Regions from separate parts of the Peribacillus sp. S4 genome, predicted to be linked through region 2. Evidence: riboswitches for the same ligand, from Rfam matches in the RefSeq annotation. Region 2 holds a riboswitch; each other region holds the start of a gene.
The links. A riboswitch is a leader RNA that binds a small molecule or an ion and turns the genes downstream of it on or off. The one in region 2 is predicted to bind cobalamin.
Positions count from the first base shown of each region.

Region 1: another riboswitch for cobalamin. It lies ahead of ACJ9PY_RS05340 (ribonucleoside-diphosphate reductase subunit alpha); the one in region 2 lies ahead of metE (5-methyltetrahydropteroyltriglutamate--homocysteine S-methyltransferase).
Region 3: another riboswitch for cobalamin. It lies ahead of ACJ9PY_RS26340 (ABC transporter substrate-binding protein); the one in region 2 lies ahead of metE (5-methyltetrahydropteroyltriglutamate--homocysteine S-methyltransferase).
Region 4: another riboswitch for cobalamin. It lies ahead of ACJ9PY_RS10975 ((2Fe-2S) ferredoxin domain-containing protein); the one in region 2 lies ahead of metE (5-methyltetrahydropteroyltriglutamate--homocysteine S-methyltransferase).

Region 1 is NZ_CP175708.1:1,114,454-1,119,901, reverse strand. Features, by position in the region: gene ACJ9PY_RS05355 (SulP family inorganic anion transporter) at 1-75, shown strand, start outside; gene ACJ9PY_RS05350 (hypothetical protein) at 161-307, shown strand; gene ACJ9PY_RS05345 (manganese-dependent inorganic pyrophosphatase) at 405-1,334, opposite strand; cobalamin riboswitch at 1,627-1,808, shown strand; gene ACJ9PY_RS05340 (ribonucleoside-diphosphate reductase subunit alpha) at 1,946-4,243, shown strand; gene ACJ9PY_RS05335 (ribonucleotide-diphosphate reductase subunit beta) at 4,289-5,341, shown strand; gene ACJ9PY_RS05330 (flavodoxin domain-containing protein) at 5,313-5,448, shown strand, end outside.
Region 2 is NZ_CP175708.1:812,806-818,253, forward strand. Features, by position in the region: gene ACJ9PY_RS03845 (acyl-CoA thioesterase) at 1-24, opposite strand, end outside; gene metE (5-methyltetrahydropteroyltriglutamate--homocysteine S-methyltransferase) at 17-2,326, opposite strand; cobalamin riboswitch at 2,469-2,660, opposite strand; gene ACJ9PY_RS03855 (potassium channel family protein) at 2,897-3,316, shown strand; gene bcp (thioredoxin-dependent thiol peroxidase) at 3,379-3,849, shown strand; gene ACJ9PY_RS03865 (aminopeptidase) at 3,861-4,970, shown strand; gene ACJ9PY_RS03870 (D-2-hydroxyacid dehydrogenase) at 5,119-5,448, shown strand, end outside.
Region 3 is NZ_CP175708.1:5,474,884-5,480,331, forward strand. Features, by position in the region: gene cbiB (adenosylcobinamide-phosphate synthase CbiB) at 1-442, opposite strand, end outside; gene ACJ9PY_RS26330 (heme ABC transporter ATP-binding protein) at 439-1,911, opposite strand; gene ACJ9PY_RS26335 (FecCD family ABC transporter permease) at 1,918-2,973, opposite strand; gene ACJ9PY_RS26340 (ABC transporter substrate-binding protein) at 2,936-3,907, opposite strand; cobalamin riboswitch at 4,079-4,254, opposite strand; gene ACJ9PY_RS26345 (polysaccharide deacetylase family protein) at 4,341-5,189, opposite strand; tRNA gene ACJ9PY_RS26350 (tRNA-Arg) at 5,419-5,448, shown strand, end outside.
Region 4 is NZ_CP175708.1:2,300,721-2,306,168, reverse strand. Features, by position in the region: gene cobK (precorrin-6A reductase) at 1-714, opposite strand, end outside; gene ACJ9PY_RS10985 (sirohydrochlorin chelatase) at 711-1,631, opposite strand; gene cobJ (precorrin-3B C(17)-methyltransferase) at 1,650-3,287, opposite strand; gene ACJ9PY_RS10975 ((2Fe-2S) ferredoxin domain-containing protein) at 3,302-3,670, opposite strand; cobalamin riboswitch at 3,822-4,012, opposite strand; cobalamin riboswitch at 4,214-4,410, shown strand; gene ACJ9PY_RS10970 (hypothetical protein) at 4,393-4,521, shown strand; gene ACJ9PY_RS10965 (energy-coupling factor ABC transporter permease) at 4,585-5,328, shown strand; gene ACJ9PY_RS10960 (energy-coupling factor ABC transporter substrate-binding protein) at 5,330-5,448, shown strand, end outside.

The DNA.
Region 1 (5,448 bases), 300 kb from region 2:
CAAGTCCAAGGACTCGATGAAGAAAGTTCGACATTGCTTGAAAAACTCGCCACCTCAGAAAGTAAAATATCTTAAAGAAGTAAAATTCTGCTGAATAGAAACTTTTCAAACCGACAAAATAGATAACATGAATCATTTCCTTTTGAAAGGAGCGAAAAGCATGACACCCGAGCAGGATTATACGGCAGCAAATCTGTCACCGGATTTATTGAATGAACTGAAAAGCTTTGAAAGCAAACTTGGCGAGGAAGCCAATAAAGAATTGATTGTCATCGCCTATGAAAAAGAAAAGGAATCTTTAAATTAAGAAAAAAGACTCAAACACCCTTAATGGATGGTTGAGTCTTTTTTTGAATGTACAAAAAAAGGCTGCCCAAGTTTTAATGAGCAACCCTTTTCCTGAATTATTTGCTGAATACGTCGGTTAAGACCGGAACGATTTGTTTTTTACGCGATACAACGCCTTCCAAGACGGCGATGTTATTGTTTAATGAAACGTCATATGCCTTTTCAACCGCATATGCCGCTTTACCAAGGGCCAAGGCAACGGAATCATTAGTCAGGATATCCGTAACGACGAATAGGAACAAGTCCAATTCCTTCACTGCGATGACCGCTTCAATCGCTGCTTCCAATTCTGCTTGCTTAGCAAGGACTTCGTTCGGATCAACGGCATTGACCTGTGCTATTTCCACTTTAGCCATTCCCATGGAGAATTCCTTGGCATCAAGAGTGATGAGCTGGGCAATCGTTTTGTCGCTTAAGTCAGCTCCCGCTTTCAACATTTCCAAGCCATATTTTTCAGCGTCGACTCCAGCAATGGCAGCGAGTTCCATTGCTGCTGCAACGTCCTGCTCCGTGCAAGTCGGCGATTTGAACAATAAAGAATCGGAAATGATGGCAGAAAGCATAAGACCTGCGATTGCTTTAGGGACTTCAATGCCGTTTTCTTTATAAATTTTATTTAAGATGGTTGCCGTACAGCCAACTGGTTCAGCACGGTAATATAATGGATCGCTTGTTTCAAAGTTAGCGATACGGTGATGGTCGATAACTTCCAACACACGGACTTGGTCAATATCTTCAGCGCTTTGCTGGCGTTCGTTATGATCGACCAGGATTACGCCATCAGCTTCCCCTGCAACTTTTTCCACAAGACGGGGAGCATCGAATTTGAATTGGTCCAATGCATATTGAGTTTCACCATTCACTTCACCCAGACGAACTGGTTCAGCGTTGATACCTAGCTGTTTTTTAAGATCTGCATAAGCGATTGCTGAACAGATTGTGTCTGTATCCGGGTTTTTATGTCCAAAAACTAATACTTTTTCCAAGATTTTATCCCCTTTTTCATAAATATTTTTCCGCGAATCCCCTCAGTGCAATAACGGAGAGCCACCTTTACTAGACACTTTATTTTAACACAAAATCCCGTAAAATCAGCGCTTGATTTATCCATTCCCCCATAAAATCTTTCATTCCCCCACCCTCTTCCATCACTTTGTCAATAGATAAGGGTTGGTTTTTTTGAAATATATTAGTTGAATTATCATCGTATATGGCTTACGATAATATAAGCAGAAATACTAGATATTGATTACATAAACAATTCCAATAACTATATATAGAATTTTTATAATCCAAGGTGCCAGTGATGGCTGAAAAGGGAATCCGGTGTAAACCCGGAACTGTCCCCGCAACTGTAAATGTGACGAAATGAGAAAACCACTGTATAGATCTCTATACGGGAAGGACTCAAAGTAGGATGATCATGAGTCAGGAGACCTGCCTTGAATTTTTCACGTTTCTTATTCTTCGGGGATTGAGATGATGAAACGATAGTATAACGGCTATTTTTTCATGCCTCTTTTATTCTATCGTTTGATCCGCTCAATTCTTTGGGCGGTTTTTTTATTTTAGCGGAAGTTAACAAGGAGGATTATTAATGACTCAAACATATAACTCTACCATAAGTGAAAATGACACAGAAGCGAAATCCATCCAGCTTGAGATGTTATCGAAGGAATTCGAAGGCCGTCTCGATATGGAAAAGTTCAAAAAGCGTTTTACAAAATGGCTTGATCGCAAAAGTGACTCAACCGAAGAACAGGCTTCAAAAAAACTGATTCAGCTCGCTCTTGAAGGCGTGGATATCGATGCCCCGGATTGGACTTTCGTTGCTGCAGCAGAACTGTTGAATACAATGTATAGGGATGCACAAGCCAATCGAGGTTATGAGGGCAAGAGTTATGGCCCATTCTATGAGCTGATCACAGAACTCTCCCAGCTATCGGAAGGTCAGCGTTATCCCATTTATAAACCAGAACTGCTATCTTCATATACAAAAGCGGAAATTGAGGAATTGGGATCGGTGATCGACCCGGAAAAAGATAAATTATTCTCTTACATAGGCATCTACTTATTGAATGACCGTTATCTGGCCCGCCCAAAAAAGGACAAGGTCTTCGAACTGCCGCAAGAACGTTTCATGATCATCGCGATGGAAATCATGCGAATGGAAAAAACGGAGCACCGCCTGCAACTGATAAAAGAAGCATACTGGGCCATGTCCAACCTTTATATGACCGTTGCGACTCCTACACTCTCCAATGCAGGTAAAACACATGGACAGTTAAGCTCCTGCTTTATCGACGCAATTGAAGATTCCATCGACGGAATTTACCTATCAAACTACGATGCGGCAAAAGTATCTAAATTCGGCGGCGGTGTTGGTCTTTACGTCGGTAAGGTTCGCTCGCTTGGTTCCGATATCCGCGGTTTCTCTGGAAATAGTTCCGGCACGACGCCCTGGATTCGACTATTCAACCAGACAGCTGTAAGTGTCGATCAATTGGGACAACGTAAAGGTGCCATCGCGATTTACTTGGATGCCTGGCATAAAGATATCATGAGCTTCCTCGATTTGAAGACTCAAAACGGGGATGACAGATTAAAAGCACATGATATTTTTACAGGTGTATGCATACCGGATTTATTCATGGAGGCTGTACGCGACAGAAAAGAATGGTATCTTTTCGATCCGCATACCGTTAAGCAAACCCTTGGATTTTCACTTGAAGATCTTTATGACGAAAAGAAAGGCGAAGGAAGCTTCAGGAATCATTATGCACTTGCTGTCGAGGCCGCAGAAAATGGCACGCTTCCAAACTATAGCTTTGAAAAAATCAATGCGATGGACATCATGAAAAGCATCATGATTTCTCAATTAGAAGAAGGCGTACCGTATATGTTCTACCGCGATGAAGTGAATCGGAAGAATCCGAATAAACATAAAGGTATGATTTATTGTTCTAACCTTTGCACGGAGATTGCCCAAAACCTAAGCCCTTCGACGATCACGGATGAATATGAAACAGAAGATGGAGACGTTGTTGTGGTTCGTAAAAGCGGCGATTTCGTTGTCTGCAACCTTTCATCCATTAACTTGCCCCGAGCGGTGGGCAGCGATGTTCTGGAAAGATTGATTCCCATTCAGATCCGTATGCTGGACAATGTCATTGATGTGAATAATCTTCCTGTCAAACAAGCATCCATCTCGAACAAACGGTACCGGGCAATTGGTTTAGGAACGTTTGGATGGCATCATTTACTTGCCACACAGAATATTTATTGGGAATCCGATGAGGCTGTTCACTATGCAGATGCTTTATACGAAAAGATCGCTTACTTAACTATCAAGGCATCCAACGAACTGGCCAAGGAAAAAGGATCTTACCCATACTTTGAAGGTTCTGATTGGCATACAGGGGACTATTTCGAACTGCGTGACTATACAGATCAAAAATGGCTGGATTTAAAAGCAGACGTGCAGGAGCACGGAACCCGTAATGGCTATTTAATGGCGATTGCCCCCAATTCATCGACAGCCAAAATCGGTAATTCCACGGATGGAATCGATCCTTTGTATGAAATTGAATTTTACGAAGAAAAGAAAAACTTCAAATTCAAGGTGACCGCACCAGGCTTGACGCCAAATACGTATGAATATTATAGAAAGACGCGATTCAATTTGGATCAACTGGAAAGCATCAGGCAAAATGCAGCCCGCCAACGCCATATTGACCAAGCAATCAGCTTTAATCTGTATGTACACAATACAATCAAAGCGAAGGTCCTTTTGGACATCCATTTAACGGCATGGGAAAGCGGGTTGAAATCAACGTATTATGTTCGTTCGACGTCTTCCGAATATGACAATGCCTGCGAAAGCTGTTCAAGTTAACGTCAATCATGACCCAGTAATCTATTCTTAAAGGAGTTTTCACGAATGACCAATCATATAAAAAAAATTCGGATGCTCGAACCGACGCATCCAACAAAGGCAACCGGTGTTTTCAAAGGAGAAGCTTCAGGCTTCCTTCTTTGGAACGATATACAGTATGAAAAATTCTATGATACCTATACACAGCTCATCAATAACTTTTGGAAGCCTTCGAGCGTGAACATGATTCAGGATAAAAAGCAGTGGGGCGAATTGGATGAAGATATCCAGGACGCTTTTCTCGATATCCTTACGATGATTGCTGGAATGGACAGTCTTCAAACGCCCACTTTAGTAGAGATCCTTCGGTACATAAAAGATCCGGCGGCAAAAGCTATCCTGGCCAACATGGCCCAGCAGGAATCGATCCATAATGAGTCTTATTCCTATATCCTTGCTTCCTTGATTCCGGTAGGCAAGCAAAAACAGCTTTTCGACCGCATCAAAGAACATCCTGAAGTGATTAAGCGTAACCAACCGATCGTTGATGCTTATCAAACGTTCGTGGACGATCCCAGCCCTCAGCATTTATTCGAGGCACTGATCCATTCAACGAACCTTGAAGGGATTTATTTCTATTTGGCTTTCGCCTTTTATTATAATCTAGGACGCCAAAATCTAATGACCGGTTCAGCTACGATGATATCCTATATTCATCGCGATGAAATGGTCCATTTCGATTTCATTGGCATGCTCGTTCAAATCTTGATGTATGAATATCCTGAGTTAAATAATGAAGAAAACACGAAGTTCATCTATACAACGATTGAAAAAGCAGTCGAACTCGAAAAGGAATGGTCTGAATATATGCTCGAAGATATCCAAACGAAAGCCGATCTCGATTTGGAAGAATTCAATGAGTACATCGAATATATCGCCAACAAACGGTTACGTATGCTAGGCCTTGAAAATTTGTATAAAGAGTATGGCGAGAACCCGATGCCATGGATCAAGACGTTCGATGATGAATCCATCGGCCTTACCAAAACCGATTTCTTCGAACAGAAGTCAAGGACATACAGTCAAGTAAATGCCAGCAATGGGTTCGATGAGCTGTAAAATCGCCATTGTCTATCATTCTGCCGGCGGCAATACAAAAGCGCTTGCCGAAGCCCTCGCTGCCCTTTTACCTGAGGCTTTCTTATATCGAATGAATGAATTCGATT
Region 2 (5,448 bases):
ATGGGCAGCGTTCTTTTCAATCATTTGCCTGCTGGTTTACTAAAAGGTTTTTACGGACGACTTTTGCTGCTTCGACCATGTTTTTCAGGGAAGCGACGGTTTCCGGGATACCCCTTGTTTTCAGGCCGCAGTCGGGATTGATCCAAAACTGGTCTTTATCCAATACCTTGATGCCCCGTTCAATCATATCGACCATTTCTTCCACTGCCGGCACACGCGGGCTGTGAATATCATACACCCCCAGGCCAATGCCTTTTTCATATGTTTTTTCCTCGAATGCGGAAGCGAGCTCCCCATGACTGCGGGATGTTTCGATGGAAATTACATCGGCATCGAGGGAGGAGATGACATCCATGAAACTGTTGAAGTCGCAATAGCACATATGCGTGTGAATTTGGGTTGTATCCTCCACGCTAGATGTGGATATCAAGAATGAATTCACTGCCCAGTTCAAATACTCGTCGCGATCGCTTTTTTTCAATGGCAGACCTTCTCTAAGTGCAGGCTCATCAACCTGAATCATTTTAATTCCAGCAGATTCCAAGGCAATGACTTCTTTTTCTAAAGCGAGCGCCAGCTGAAAGCAAACATCCTCCCTGGAAATATCATCACGGACAAAGGACCAGTTCAAAATCGTAACAGGACCTGTCAGCATTCCCTTCACCGTCTTCTTCGTCAGTGATTGTGCGTATACACTTTCCCTGACTGTCATCGGTTCGATGAAATGGATGTCGCCGTAGATGACTGGCGGTTTCACGCAGCGGGATCCATAGGATTGTACCCAACCCTTTTCTAAAAAGACGAATCCGCCTAATTTATGACCGAAGTATTCAACCATATCCGTCCGTTCGAATTCCCCATGAACGAGAACATCCAAACCGATTTCTTCTTGGATTTCGATCCACCTGCCGATTTCTTCGTTAACGAATGTTTCATATTGCTTGGCTGTCCATTCTCCTCTATTGAATTTCCCGCGTGCTTGTTTAACTTCAAATGTCTGCGGAAAGCTGCCGATCGTAGTCGAAGGGAGAAAAGGCAATTTGAAAAATTCCTGTTGTTTTTGGTAACGGTCTTTAAATGGAAGCTGACGGCCGGCGGTCCTGTTTTTAACCTTTTCGACATTGGATTGTACAGACCGGTGATTTCGGACATTTGAATTGGCTAACGTTTGAATCGTAAATTTATTGACATCGACTTTTTCGGCGATTGCTTCAATGCCTTGATTATTCCCTTTGACCAAAAGTGTGATTTCCTCAAGTTTCTCATCAGCGAAAGCAAGGGCCTCTTTCACTTCTTTTGAAAGGGCGGTTTCATTACGAACGGTCACCGGGACATGAAGCAGGGAGCAAGAGGGCTGTAGCCAGATTTGGTCCTCGGCTACCTGTTTCTTAAGTGTCTCGATCAATTCGATTTTTTTGGATAAATCGGATAGCCAAATGTTTTTTCCGTCAATCACACCCGCTGCAAGCACTTTGTCCTTTGGGAAGCCGAACGCCTCAAGATTACTTAAATTCCTCCCTTTATCATGTACAAAATCAAGACCGATTCCTTGGACTTTTAATTCGATGACTTCTTGATAGTGTTCCACGGCATCAAAGTATGTTTGTAGCATGATGTTAAGGTTTGGTGCTGCTTCATTCAGTTTATCATAGAGGTAAGTAACGGTTTGCATATCATCTTTGGAAATGGATGAAACAAGGGAAGGTTCGTCCATTTGAACCCACTTCACGCCTTCTTGCTCCAACTCCCGCAGGATTTGCGTGTATAGGGGAAGCAGTCTCAGGATGATGCCAGGGATTTCCTGTTTATTGAAGCCTTTTGAAAGGGAGAGGAAAGTATAAGGTCCGATCAAAACGGGCTTCGTTTCGATCCCTAGCTTTTCCTTGGCTTCCCGATATGCTGTAAGTGGTTTATTTTCTGTTAAAGTAAGCTGTGCCAGTTTTAATTCAGGGACAATATAGTGATAGTTTGTATTGAACCATTTCGTCATTTCTGAAGCGACTTCATCATTGTTTCCCCGGGCCATTGAATAATAAACGGAAAGGGGGACACTTCCGCCTTCATAAGCTGAATAACGTTCAGGAACAAGACCGAACATGACGGACATATCGAGCATTTGATCATAGAAAGTGAAGTCGTTGACAGGGATGATATCAATGCCCCGTTGCTGCTGTTTTTGTAAGTTGCCTATACGGATTGCCTTTAGTTGTGCCGTAAATTCCGCTTCATCGATTTTACCTGACCAGTATGCTTCCAATGTACGTTTCCATTCACGATTTTCCCCGATTCGAGGGTAACCCAAACTGCTGCTCTTCAAAATTCCCATCCTCCTACATTCAATTAATCGAACAAAAAAAGCATTCCTAACCGTCAAAAAAGAAAGTTAGAAATGCTTAAAATAAAGAGGCATGCAAAATGCCCCTTACAATTATAAGGTCCCTAACACCTCCCTATTTCCCGTAGGTTAAAACAGTGTTGTCGAAATAGGCAGGTCTCCTGACTTAGGGAATATCATTAGCGGCTGGCCTTCCCAATCCGTTGATCAGTGGCATATTGATTGACGCTAACATTCCCATTACAGTGGCGGGACCGTGCCGGAATTACACCGGACTTCCCTTTTAATCCTAATGAAATTAGGAACCTATTTCCACATATGAAATTTTGCAAAACCTGCCTTGTTAACTGTTTGCAGGTCAAATATTTATAAAATAAAAACTATTATAAAAATTTAGACAATCTTAACATATCCGACCAAAAGGGTCAACATGGAAAAAGGATTAGGGAAAGTTTCCGTTTAATGCGTTTGTCGGTGATAAGGCTGATTCCTAAAAAGAATATATTGTTTGGACAGGGAGTATGTATAGAGGAAGTGGCGTTTTGAAATGGGGCGTGGGGGATGACTTTCTACATCTTGATTGCAGGGATCATTTTTTGCATGGTGATGAGCATTCGTACGTTATTTCTTGTTGAGTCGGGAGGAAAGAAATTTTCTCTTGAGGATATGCTGTGGCTTGGCAATTTATATGCGACGATATTAGTTGGATTTGCACTGATTTATTTATTATACGAGCTTCAGAATCATTCGGTGATTCTTGATATGGGCAATCGGTTGGATGGGACTTTCTATGAGCAATTGAAGACTTCTTTTTATTTTAGTGCGATGACGATGTTTTCTGTAGGGTATGGAGATATAGCCCCAATTGGCATGGGAAGGATGATAGCTACCATTCAGGCCTTCATTGGGTATACACTGCCGGCAGCGTTCGTGATTCGTACGGTGATCGATCTGGAGCAGAAAGATAGGAAGGATAAATGAAAGTTGTGTTTCTTTCGATTATTGGGTACTCTTACCATAATGAAAGAAATGGAGGGTTCAATATGACTGTTAAAATTGGCGAAAAAGCACCTGATTTCAAACTCCCTGCAAACAATGGTGAAATGGTTTCCCTATCGGATTTTAAGGGGAAAAACATTGTTTTATATTTTTACCCAAAAGACATGACGCCAGGTTGCACGACGGAGGCCTGTGATTTCCGGGACCATAATGAGCAATTCGAGGAATTGAACGCGGTCATCCTTGGTATCAGCCCAGATCCAGCGGCACGTCATGAAAAATTCATCGAAAAACATGGATTGCCTTTTCTGCTGCTGGCTGACGAAAATCATGAAGTGGCTGAATCATTTGATGTTTGGCAATTGAAAAAGAACTTCGGCAAGGAGTATATGGGCATTGAACGTTCAACTTTCCTGATTGATAAGGCTGGAAATGTAGTCAAAGAATGGCGAAAAGTAAAGGTTAAAGGCCACGTCGAAGAAGCGCTTGAAACTCTTCGCGAACTCGAAAAATAAGGGATAGGCAGATGAAGGATGAGAGGATAACGAAGCTTGCAGCCAGGCTGGTTCATCATTCGATACAATTACAGCCTAAAGAGAGAATCCTCATACGGGGGCATATCAACACGAAACCATTATTGAAAGAGTTGATTGATGAAATATACAGAGTGGGTGCTTATCCATATGTGGAACTCGAGGACGATGAGATAAGCCGCCACCTGTTACTAGGGAATGTGAAGGAGCAGCTTGACACAGCTTCGCAATGGGCCTTGAAGAAATATACGGATATCGATGCGGTCATCATCATCACTGGGGAAGAAAACAATGCGGAAATGACTGATGTTCCCATCGAGAGGCACCGTCTTCAAGGGGAGGCCATGAATTCCCCTACACTTTTTTATGTAAACAACCGACGTTGGGTCTTACTTAATTATCCCACCAAGGCAGCAGCGCAAAAAGCCGGCATGACCTTCAATAGGTACGAAGACTTTCTTTTGAACGTATGCACAATGGATTACGGGAAAATGGAGACGGCTTTGAAGCCGTTAAAACAATTGATGCAACGTACTGACAAAGTCAGGATTGTTTCACCAAGGACAGATTTGACCTTTTCCATCAAAGGCATGCCAGCCGTCATATGTGCCGGAAAAAAGAATTTACCGGATGGGGAAGTATTTACGGCACCCATAAAAGATAGTCTTAATGGAAGGATATCCTTCAACACACCCACAACCTATGAAGGAATCACCTTTAGTGACATAGAATTGAACTTGAAAAAGGGGAAAATCATTAAAGCGACTTCCAATCGTGACCCTGAAATGAACCAAATTCTGAATATTGATGAAGGGTCCCGGTTTATAGGGGAGTTCGCTATTGGAATCAATCCATACATATTGGAACCTATGGACGATATTTTGTTCGATGAGAAAATAAGCGGGAGCCTGCACTTGGCTCTCGGACTTGCCTATGATGAAGCGGATAATGGAAACCGGTCATCGATACATTGGGATATGGTCTTGATCCAGCGTCCGGAATATGGGGGCGGTGACATCTATTTCGACGACGTCCTGATCAGAAGGGATGGCTTTTTTGTTTTGCCGGAATTACATGCATTAAACCCAAATTCTTTAAAATAAAGCCTTTTTTAATAAGGATGAGGCTTTTGTCCAACTCAAAAAGGGGACACCCGAATATGCTTTATTAAGGGAATACCTCCTCAGAGAAAGTTGCGCGGGACACATAGAGCCCGTGTTTTTTTATGTTAATTAAAAGGGGGAGATATACATGTTAATACTTTCGACTGTCATTCCGAATGAAGGTATCCAAATGAAAATGATGAAAGCTTTTCCTGATTTGAACTTCATTTATCAAAAAGGATGGAAAGATGGGCCGCTTCGTGAAGCGGAAATCTTAATTACATATGGTGAAGATTTAACTGAAGAAATCATTGAGAAAGCAGCGAACTTGAAATGGATCATGGTCATGAGTGCAGGGATGGAACTAATGCCATTTAAAGCCATCGAGGAACGAGGCATTATGGTGACCAACGCAAGAGGCATACATAAAATCCCGATGGCCGAGTATACGATAGGGATGCTTTTGCAATATGAAAAG
Region 3 (5,448 bases), 920 kb from region 2:
CTACGGTTTCCACCGTGCCCCTGACGATTTCTGGCTCATCAAGATCAGCCGTATCACGGCCGACGATATAGGAAAGCTTTACCCTCGCTTCAGGGAAATCCCGTTCATTAAGCGGAAGGCAAACATCCATCCCAGCTTGCTTCAGGCCCTTCTGAGCTATCGTTGTGGAAATGACAACAGCTTCCCAAAGGATACCTGCAAGCGGATGGATTAGATAAGCCAAATAAACGGTAAGAAGTGTAATCAATAACACCGCCGATAGGACGATGATCAACATGAAGAGCCCTTTCCGTTTCTTATATGCCCCTTTATTGAACGCCAGGTCCAACTTGCTAATCATCGTTCCTATCCATTTGACTGGATGCGGCCAACTTGGAGGATCTCCAATTAATAAATCAAGGAAGAACGCCAGCGTAACCGCAAAAAGATGATGATAAATCATAATTCCTCAATCCGTTTCCGATTATTCGTCAATGCTTCCACTGTACAATCATATACACCGCGACTGATCAGCTTCCCTAACGGAGTGATGGTGCCTGCATATTGAAGCTTTGCCCCTCTTTGAGTTGCCGCAATCAACATGCTGTCTGTCGATGTTCCTGTTGCACAAGTATTTGTCACCTTATCCATGACATGCAAATCATGAAGCGCTTTTACTTTTGCCTCGGTCGCAGTCACTATACTGTGGATATATGCCTCTTCTGCCAAATGCCCATTTACGAATATCCATGTATTTATCGTTCCTGGAGAAGAACTCCAAGAATGCCGGTCAGCTAATGAAGCGTCGATGGCATTCCCTACACCGGCCGTCACAATGATAAAAACCGAGAAATCTTCAGCTCTTAAAAGCTTGAAAGCGACCGTATCGAGAAAGACAGCTGTCATCATCCCTACCGTTTCCTGAGGCTCAAAACCATGAGCTGTTAAATAGTCTGCCATTTCAACATGATGATCCTCGCAATCATAACCATGATGGACGTGCCTATTCACAAAATACTTATGCCAGCCCGTCCCAGAACCAGTCACTCCAGAAGACATCGTTCTAAGCGGGATCGGAGACTTCAATTGAATCATCTCAAATCCGACTGTCAAATAAGATTCATCAATTTCCAGCGGGATGGTATCCTGGCCATGCTTTTCCGGAACGATGAACATTTGCGGTTTCGGAAGGGCGGGATGCGGATGTTTTTCGATCGTCGTATGATATACACCCTGAATCCGTTCCTGTTGAAGCACTTCATTCGGGACATCAACGACCTGAATCTGCCCTTTCTCAAGCAGCATAAGCCGATCACAATATAATCCAGCCAAATTCAAATCATGAAAAATTGAAATAACGGTCAACTTCTGCTCTTTTGCCATTTTCCTCATTAGATCAAGAAGATCTTTTTGATAGGAAAGATCCAAATGGTTCGTAGGCTCATCCAAAAAAAGGATTTCCGGCTCTTGGGCAAGGGCCTGTGCCAGCAGGACCCTCTGCCTTTCCCCTCCTGATAATCGATCAAAATGAAGATCCTGAAAATCAGCTACTCCCGTTTGTTCCATCACCCGCTGGACAATCGATTCATCTTCTGCGGACCAACTATGGAACCAACCTGATTGATGGGCATATCGCCCAAGCGAGACCGTCTCTTTTACTGTATAGGAGAAAGCTAATGAGGAATGTTGAGGGAGCACGGCAATGACCTGTGCAAGTTGTTTTGACGAATAATCCTTCAAATCCCTGCCGCTTATCCGTACGCTTCCGCCTTTATAATCAAGCACCCCGCTAAGCATACTTAAAAGCGTCGTTTTCCCGCTGCCATTAGGACCAAGAACCCCGAATAATTCCCCCTTATGTACATCAAAAGAGACAGAGTCCAAAACAGCTTTGTTGTGATATCCACCTGTTAACCCTTTTACTTCAAGCATCCGTTTTTACCCTTCTCTCCGTCTCTTTAATAAAATCAGCGCAAATGCAGGTGCCCCGATAAGTGAGGTGATCACCCCGATCGGCAGTTCCGATGGGGCAATGATCGTTCGTGCTACAAAATCGGCCAATATCAAGAATCCGCCTCCTATCAACAATGACAACGGAAGCAAATGTTTATGGTCAGGTCCCCAAATCTTTCGGACAAAATGAGGAATGACCAATCCTACAAAACCAATCGCCCCTGAAACGGCAACGGCTGCCCCTGTCAATGTCGAACCGGCTATCAAGATCCACATTTTCCGCCGCTTGACGTTCACACCTAAGTGTTTTGCCCGGTCTTCCCCGAAAGTCATCGCATTCAATTCTTTTGTATTCATGATCAAGGTCAACGAGCCAATGATAAAAAACGGCAAAATGATTACGATATAATTCCAGCCGCGCATTGAGACGCTTCCCATCAGCCAGCCGATGATTTGTCTTAATTCATCACCCGTCAGCGCAATCATCAATGAAATGAAGGCACTTAAAAACGAGCTGAAAATGATTCCCGTTAAAATGATCGTTTCCACTTTCATCGACCGATCCATTCTTTTTGCAAAAGTCAGTACGCAGAGCATCGTGAGCACTGAACATAAGATGCTCAATGCCGGAAGAGTATATAAACCGATGAATGGCAGTGATATATTCAAAAATATCGTCAATACGGCGCCGACCGATGCTCCTGATGAAATACCTAATGTGTAAGGATCAGCGAGCGGATTCCGGAGCAGACCTTGAAAAGCCGCACCCGCGATCGCAAGTGATGCCCCAACCAAACCAGCGAGCAGCACCCGCGGCAAGCGGATGTTCATCACGATATTCGTAAGCATCACATCCGGATCGGCAGAAATCGGCAAGTGGAAAATCTCCTTGCCGATTATTTGTATAAGTACGGGAATCGGAACTGGCACCGAACCAAAGGAAATGCCTATCGTCATTGCGAATAACAAAATCAACAACGCAATCAAATAAGCAAACGCCCATTTAGTTGTCAAATTGGTTCGGATAGACTGCTTTGGCAAGTTCCTCTACTCCTTCTATTAAGCGTGGACCGGAACGGGTCACCAAGTCAGAATGGACATCAAAGACTTGGCCATTCTTAACAGCATTTACGTCTTGCCATCCTTTTCGGGCCTTCACTTCACTTACTGCATCTTTCGTATAATAACCATACGTTGTAATGATGACATCAGGATTTGCAGCAATCATCGACTCTTCATCAATTTTTGCCCAACCGTCCAATTCAGCAGCCGCATTATCCGCTGAAATAATCTGAAGCATCTCATTCATGAACGTATTTTTTCCAGGTGTGTATATTTCCGGTGAAGGCGAAACTTCCACTAAAACGGTCTTCCTATCCTCTTTCTTTACGGATTTGGCTTTTTCCTGGATATCCTTGAGCTTCGTTTTCATATCCTTAACGATTTCGTTTGCCTTATCATGTTCTCCCGTTGCCTTTCCAATCATTTCAATAGATTCATAGACTTGGTCAAAGCTTTGTGCATCATTGACTACGAGCACATCTATTCCAGCATCCTTAAGCTGCTGTAAACCCTCATTTGAATTATGGGCACTTGATGCATGCGCAAGAACAAGGTCAGGCTTCATGGAGACAATCAGCTCCGTGTTCATTTCCATTCCGCCAACTTTTTCAATTTCTTTCGTCTCTTCCGGGTAATTATCATTGTCGGAAACACCAACGACCTTTTTACCCAAACCAAGTGCAAAGACCACTTCCGTATTACTTGGTATCAACGAAACGATTTTCTTCGGTTCTTTTTCTATCGTTACCTTTTCCCCACTTGCATCTTTAATCGTAATCGGGAAAGCCTCGTGTTGAGCATGATTCGTTTGCTCTTTTTCTTTTCCTTCATCAGCAGCACCACCGCAGCCTACCATCATGCCTGCAGTAAGCAACATTAACAGTATCAGACCAAAAATCTTCTTCATTTTCATTCCCCACAATCTTTTTATTTAATTTCTTCATACCTAACAGAGAAAACCAATACTGGAAGATACCCCCAAAATAAAAAGCATCTCCCGTTAAACGGAAGATGCTTGCATGGCAACAATATCAATACGGACTCTTTCTTAGGGTCTGCCACACACCTTCCCATCCGCGTAGGTTACAGGTGTACGAATTCTGGCAGGTCTCCTGGCTCATGGTCATCGTCAACGGCACCTTCCCATATCTCATACAGTGGTACACAGCCGTCAGCTCCCATATACAGTGGCGGGACCGCGTTGGCATTTCACCAACTTCCCTATTAAGTCATTAAGACACCAAATCGTTCATATGTATATAATTTTCACTGCCTTCATTATACACCATGTAAGAATCGATTATTATATGATTTTTCTGAACAAGTGCGAAATGACCCTTCCACCTTCAATGCTTTGCAGCATTTTCAATCAGCGACGCAAACCCATTGATCGATAACCCTGGTGAAATCCGAACTCGATGCAGAGCATGCATCCCTTGGTCGCTTGAAGCTCCCCCAGGGTCGGTAGTGACTGCCATCTTGTATCCAGCTTCTTCTGACAGCCTGAGACTCTCTTCGTTATACCGGCCAACCGGATAGGAAAGAACTGTCGTGTCCTGGTCGAGGATATGGTCGAACAGCACCTTCGACTGAACCATTTCCGCTTCTTGCTGCTCTGCCGTCATGCGGTTCAGCTCCAAATGGCTGATGGTATGGCTTTCAATTGAAATCCCATCCCTGCTCATCTCCAACATTTGATTTTCAGTCAGGTGATGGCCATTATCAATGGACTTCCCGATCATGAAGACAGTTGATTTCATATCATGTTCTTTTAATATCGGGAAGGCCTCCGTGTAGTTATCTGTATAGCCATCATCAAAAGTAATCCAGACGCACTTCTCACTTGGCATCCGATTCTCGGTTAAAACGAGGAATGCTTCTTCAGGGGATAATGTATAGTAACCATTCTCCCGAAGCCAAGCCATCTGTGATCGGAATTCCTCCCTTGGAACCCGAAGGCCATTCCCTTGGGAAATGCTGTGATACATCAATATCGGGAGCTGGACCGGGGACTCGGCCTTTAACCAGTCTCCCGTATCGATTTGCCCCTCCGAATCCTGCCCGGTCCCATTCTCAGCCGCTTCGGCCACTTCAATGTCATCTTCCGCAATCGGTGCAGCCGTCTTTGTGCCTATCCCCTCTAAAATCCCTTGTGAGCATCCAGGTAAAATCAAAACCCCCAGCAATGCCGCCATCCTTAACACTCTATATTTTTTCACTATCATTCTCCTGATTTTTTTATAGTATAATAGTACCAGAAAACCAGCGGGCAATAAAGTATTCCATTTAATGAAAAAAGAGGAAAAACGAAAGCTTAGCGACACGCTAAACATTCATGAGGATTTTTTTTCATAAGTATGTGCTATTAGCTTGAAAAGTTTGCCTATAAGAAATATAATAAATAAGTCGTCGACTTTAATATATGTCCCAGTAGCTCAGCAGGATAGAGCGACA
Region 4 (5,448 bases), 1.5 Mb from region 2:
AACATTCTGATAGTCGACATCCGGTCGAGATATCATGATTGTCTCAATTCCACATTCCAACGCGGCTTCCAATTTCTCATCAACCGCACCGACCTTGCCACTTTCTTTCGTTATCATCAATGTGACCCCATATTGTTCATATAGAGCTTTATTTAATTCTTTGGAAAATGGCCCTTGAATCGCAACGATATTTTTTTGTTCAATGCCCAACTGCGCACATTTTTCCATATTGTCCATGCGTGGCAGCATTCTCGCTATGACTCTGGTATTCTCGAGCCCCACCAATTCTTTTGCAAACACGGCTAGGGTTTTACTTCCGGTCGTGAGCATGATGACTCCCCGTTTTTCTGCGGCAAGCTTGGCAGCTTCCTCATAATCACGAACAACTATCAATTTATCATTCTGAAACCGTTGACTTTCACGCTCATAACGAATATAAGGAACATTTGCTGCCTTTGCTCCGTTAAGGGCGTTTTTGGATGCTTCTTCGGCAAATGGGTGACTTGCATCGACTACAGCCTGAAAACCTTTTGCAGAGATTAAAGATGTCATATCTTCTGCAGATAATCGGCCAATCCGGGTGGATATCCCTGCATCCTGCAAACTCTTAGCAGCCGATTCGGTTACAACAGTTGCCAAAACCTTGTACCCCACCTGCTGCATCTCAATCGCTAATTCCCTTGCATCACTTGTACCCGCCAAGAACAAAATCATTTTGATGTCCCCACCGCTTGCCCATCATGATCGTGGTGATGATCATGGTCGTGGTCGTGATGGTGATCATGATCATGATCGTGGTCGTGATGGTGATGATGGTGAGCATGTCCATGTTCCTCGACATGTTTACGATAGTTTTCCAAATCACGCGCCCCGCTTGATTTGCCTTCACTGGCTTCAATTACTCGTTCTTGCAGAATGTTCTGTAAGGTTGGATGGTATCCAAAATACTTTGCCAATATGAATTCTCGATCATGATATTGCTCTTGATAGCCTTTCAGCATATCCTCCATTCTTTCCATCAACACCCCAGTGAAGAGGAAATATGGCAGCATCACAATTTTTTTTGCCCCTAATCGGATGCATCGTTCAATACCTTCATCCACGTGAGGGTCCGTTACACCCATGAAGGCTGTTTCGACCCATTTAACGCTTAATTTTTCCCATAATAATCGTGAAATTTTATATATATCACTATTGGCATCAGCATCACTGCCACCTCGGCCAATTAGCAATATCGCTGTCTCAGAATGTTCAGAGGTCGTATCGAATCCCGCTTCCTCAAGACGGTCTGTCAGGATCGTCAATACATCATGGTGGACCCCGATCGTTTGGCCGTATGTGAATTTCACTTCTGGATACTTGGTTTTCCCATCCTCTATTTCAGCTGGGATATGTAATTTCGAATGTCCTGCATGCAACAAAATGATCGGTATGACGATAACTTCAGTAGCCCCTCGTTTTACACAATTATCGATTCCTTTGGATATATTCGGTGCCGCAAATTCCAAGAAGCACGTTTCCACTATGAAACGCCCGTCCATTGCCGGAATCATATTTTCAATAAAATGACGGACTTCTTCATTTCCCGAAGCCAACCGGCTTCCGTGTCCTACGAACAAAACTGCTTTCATTTACTTTCCCCCTCTTGATTAGTCTTCACAAGGCGCAGGCTCTATGTTTATTTTGGGAGCGATGTCCTGATAAGAAAAATTCTGTATCTTTTTCGAACGTTTGAAGTATTTAAAAAGCCGCTCATTTGGATGGGCATTTTGCTTATACTCGCCGACAATGTCCGTGATCAGTTCTACAAGCTGTTCCGGTTCAATGCCTTCCGCTACCGGCTGACCCGGATGGGCTGTTCTTCCAACCGGTTTAGCTCCAAGAAATAAGTCGAACTTCCCTTTTCGGAAGACAATCCCGATATCATCCATCACAGCACTATAACAAGCCATCCCACACCCATTAAAACCGATGTTCAGTTCCTTGGGCATGCTCATTCCGCCAAGCACCCGGTGTATTTCGTCCGCATAAGGAATGGATTCCGCTTTTTCACCATCACAGAAATCACAGGCTTTTAATGTCAGTACATCCCCAATCGGCGACAAAAGAAAGTTTGCTGATTGCAATTTCCCCGTAATGACTTCCGGATCCATTGTCGGGATCTTTAAGACGATTTTATGATTTGGCGTATATTCCATCGTTCCCTTTTCCCCGACAACTTCCGCAAGTGTCATCATTTGTTTGGGAGTGAATTGTTTATTCGCCACACCTGGACTAACGGCAAGTTCGAATACCGACTCCATTTTTTGCTGAACAATCGGCTGAATGGACTGCTTAACGGCTTGACCCTTGACTCTTGACAGGGCCTCCATTGCCATTTCATAGGAAGCTGGCTTCTTTTCTGGTGCTTTTGTAAGTAATCCAACTCCTCCAGCGGAATCGGTTAAGGCTTCTTGATCTAATGCCCACGGTTCCGCTTCTTTTTGCAGTCGCTGATGCGGCTTCAATGTTTGCTTTTCCGAATTCAGCGTATATTTTCTCTGATAGCCTCTTGGTGTGATGATTTTGTCATCATATAAAAAGGTGGATGAATTACCGATAATGACGGTTGTCAACATTCCAATATCGTGATTCAACATATCCTGCAAATTGGTTATGACAATATCCTGCCTATCGCGATAAGCACTTTTCACCAACCCGACAGGTGTATCCGGCGAGCGGTAGCGAAGGAGAATCTTCTGTGTTTCAACAATTTGCCGGGTCCGCCTGCCGCTGCGCGGATTATAAAGCGCAATGACAAAGTCTGCCATTGCAGCTGCTTCAACCCTTTTAGCGATCAGTTCCCAAGGAGTTAAATGATCACTGAGGCTGATCGTACACGAATCGTGCATGACGGGCGCCCCAAGTAAAGACGCACATGAGTTGATTGCAGAAATGCCAGGAATGACTTCAATGCCCACTCCAGTTTCTTCTTTCCAGCCTTTTTCAATCAATACTTCATAAACCAACCCTGCCATCCCGTAAACTCCGGCATCCCCACTGGAAATCACCGCCACTTTCTTTCCCAGCTCCGCTTGTTTCACTGCTTCCTGTGCACGTGATACCTCTTCAGTCATCCCCGTACTAATGATCGTTTGATCTGTTAGCAGTCCCTGAATGAGTTCAACATAAGTTTTATAACCAATGATGTAGTCACTTTCTTGAAGGGCTTCGACGGCACGTTTGGTAATGTGTTCAAAATTCCCGGGCCCAAAGCCCACGACGAATAATTTACCGTTTGTACTCATTAAGACATCTCCTTTTACGCTTTGTTCTTTGAAATACCCGTATGAGCAGGAAAATCTGGATTAGGGGCCATTTCCCCGTCATTGTACTGATAGATCATCTGTGAAACAAACTCACCATCATCGATATTACTGACGATCTGCCGACCGAAATCAGGCGTTTCCACTCGATACCAGTTTCCTTGGGGATAGGCAATCACAACGCAGGCATCCTTACATCTTCCGTTACAGCGTGTCCTCGTTGTATGGATTTTCAGATCCAGTCCTTTTGAAGCAATTTCATCGCGAATCGCTTGGGTTACTTCTTCCCCGCCCTTTTTCATGCAGCTGCTCCCATTACAAATCAACAGATGCGTATTTGTACCCGTCAAGTTCCAAGTAGTCATCTTCTTCCTCCTAGGTTCAGGGAAAAGGCGAAATAAAAAACCTTAACATAAGAGTCAAGGTTTTAAAAAAACTATATGAATGAGGAGCCAAAGGCGAGCATGCCAAATCCTCCCAAAATCGTCATAGTCCTTCTACCTTTCCCTCCGAAAAGTATCATGCAATTTTAAAAGCAGGTTTCCTGGCTTACGCTTCATTTTACTTTGTCCCTTCCCGGCATCATGCCAGTGGCTATCGACAATTTCATCAGCGTTTACAGTAGCGGGGGCTGCATCGGATTTTCACCGATTTCCCTATTATCCCTTGCTTATTCACACAAGGGCACTTTTAAAATGAAATATTTGGTTTTATTATACATTTCAAACTAACTTAATCTATCATATAACAACTTTGTCAAAATTCAATAGTTTATTCCGACTGTTTAGAAAAGTTTAAACGTGTAAAACCAGTTACAATCCTATCCTCGCAACAAATTTCGGCCCCAAAAAAAAGATAGTGTAGCTGGAATTATTTCTTTATGGTACACTATACGAGAATTTTCTAAATAATTACATAAGTTTCATGGTGTTGAATTTCTCGGAATTCAGCTTAAAAGGGAAGCCGGTGAAAATCCGGAGCGGTCCCGCCACTGTAAAGGGAAGTTCCATTACGTTAACTTTAATCCACTGTCAAATGAGATGGGAAGGATGTAATGGGATGATGAACCGAAGCCAGGAGACCTGCCATGAAGCGTGAAACTGTTTCAGCCTACGAGGATGGGCGTGCGGATCAGGCAAAATGGCCCATGGTTGGTTCATGCTGCAAAATTCCTGTTCATTACGCACTTCTTTCCTTTGAGAGAAGTGCTTTTTAGTTTGGGCGCCGCTTTTCTTCTCAAGATTGATCAGAACAATTAAAAGTGTTGAAAGGAGAAAGAATGAAAAGAACCAATTGGAAAATTATTTATTTTGTCATTTTATTGCTTTTTGTCCCGAAACGGGCATTGGCCATGCATATCATGGAGGGCTTTTTACCCATAGAATGGGCTATATTCTGGTGGGCCGTGACGCTTCCATTTTTAATCTTGGGTTACCGGTCCATTAGGTCCAAAGTAAGGGAAAACCCAGAAGCAAAAATGATACTTGGCCTATCGGGCGCATTTGTATTTATATTATCGGCCCTAAAGATTCCTTCTGTTACGGGAAGTTCTTCGCACCCTACCGGAGTTGGTTTAGGTTCCATACTATTCGGACCATTGGCCATGAGTGTGGTCGGCTCCATCGTTCTGTTATTTCAAGCTGTTTTACTGGCACACGGAGGATTGACGACATTAGGGGCCAATGCATTCTCCATGGCCGTTTGCGGACCCTTCATTGCTTACTTTGTCTTCAAGGGCGCAACTAAATTGGGATGGTCTTTTTCACTTGCCGTATTCTTGGCAGCTGCTTTTGGGGATTTGGGCACCTATGTGGTAACTTCTGTTCAACTTGCTCTTGCTTTCCCTTCCGAGGTAGGGGGATTCATGGCCTCTTTCAGTAAATTTGCAGGGATTTTTGCCCTGACCCAAATTCCCTTGGCGATCAGTGAGGGGTTATTGACAGTCGTCGTAATGAATTTCTTGAAAAAATACAATCTAGGCGAATTGAAATTGCTGCGAGTTTTATCTAAGGAGGCCCGTTAAAATGAAAAAAAGTTTACTGCTGCTTTTCCTGGTTGTCATTCTTGCAACCTTACCGTTAATCACCCAACAAGGAACGGAATTTGGCGGTGCCGACGGCGAAGCCGAGGAAGCCATCACTAA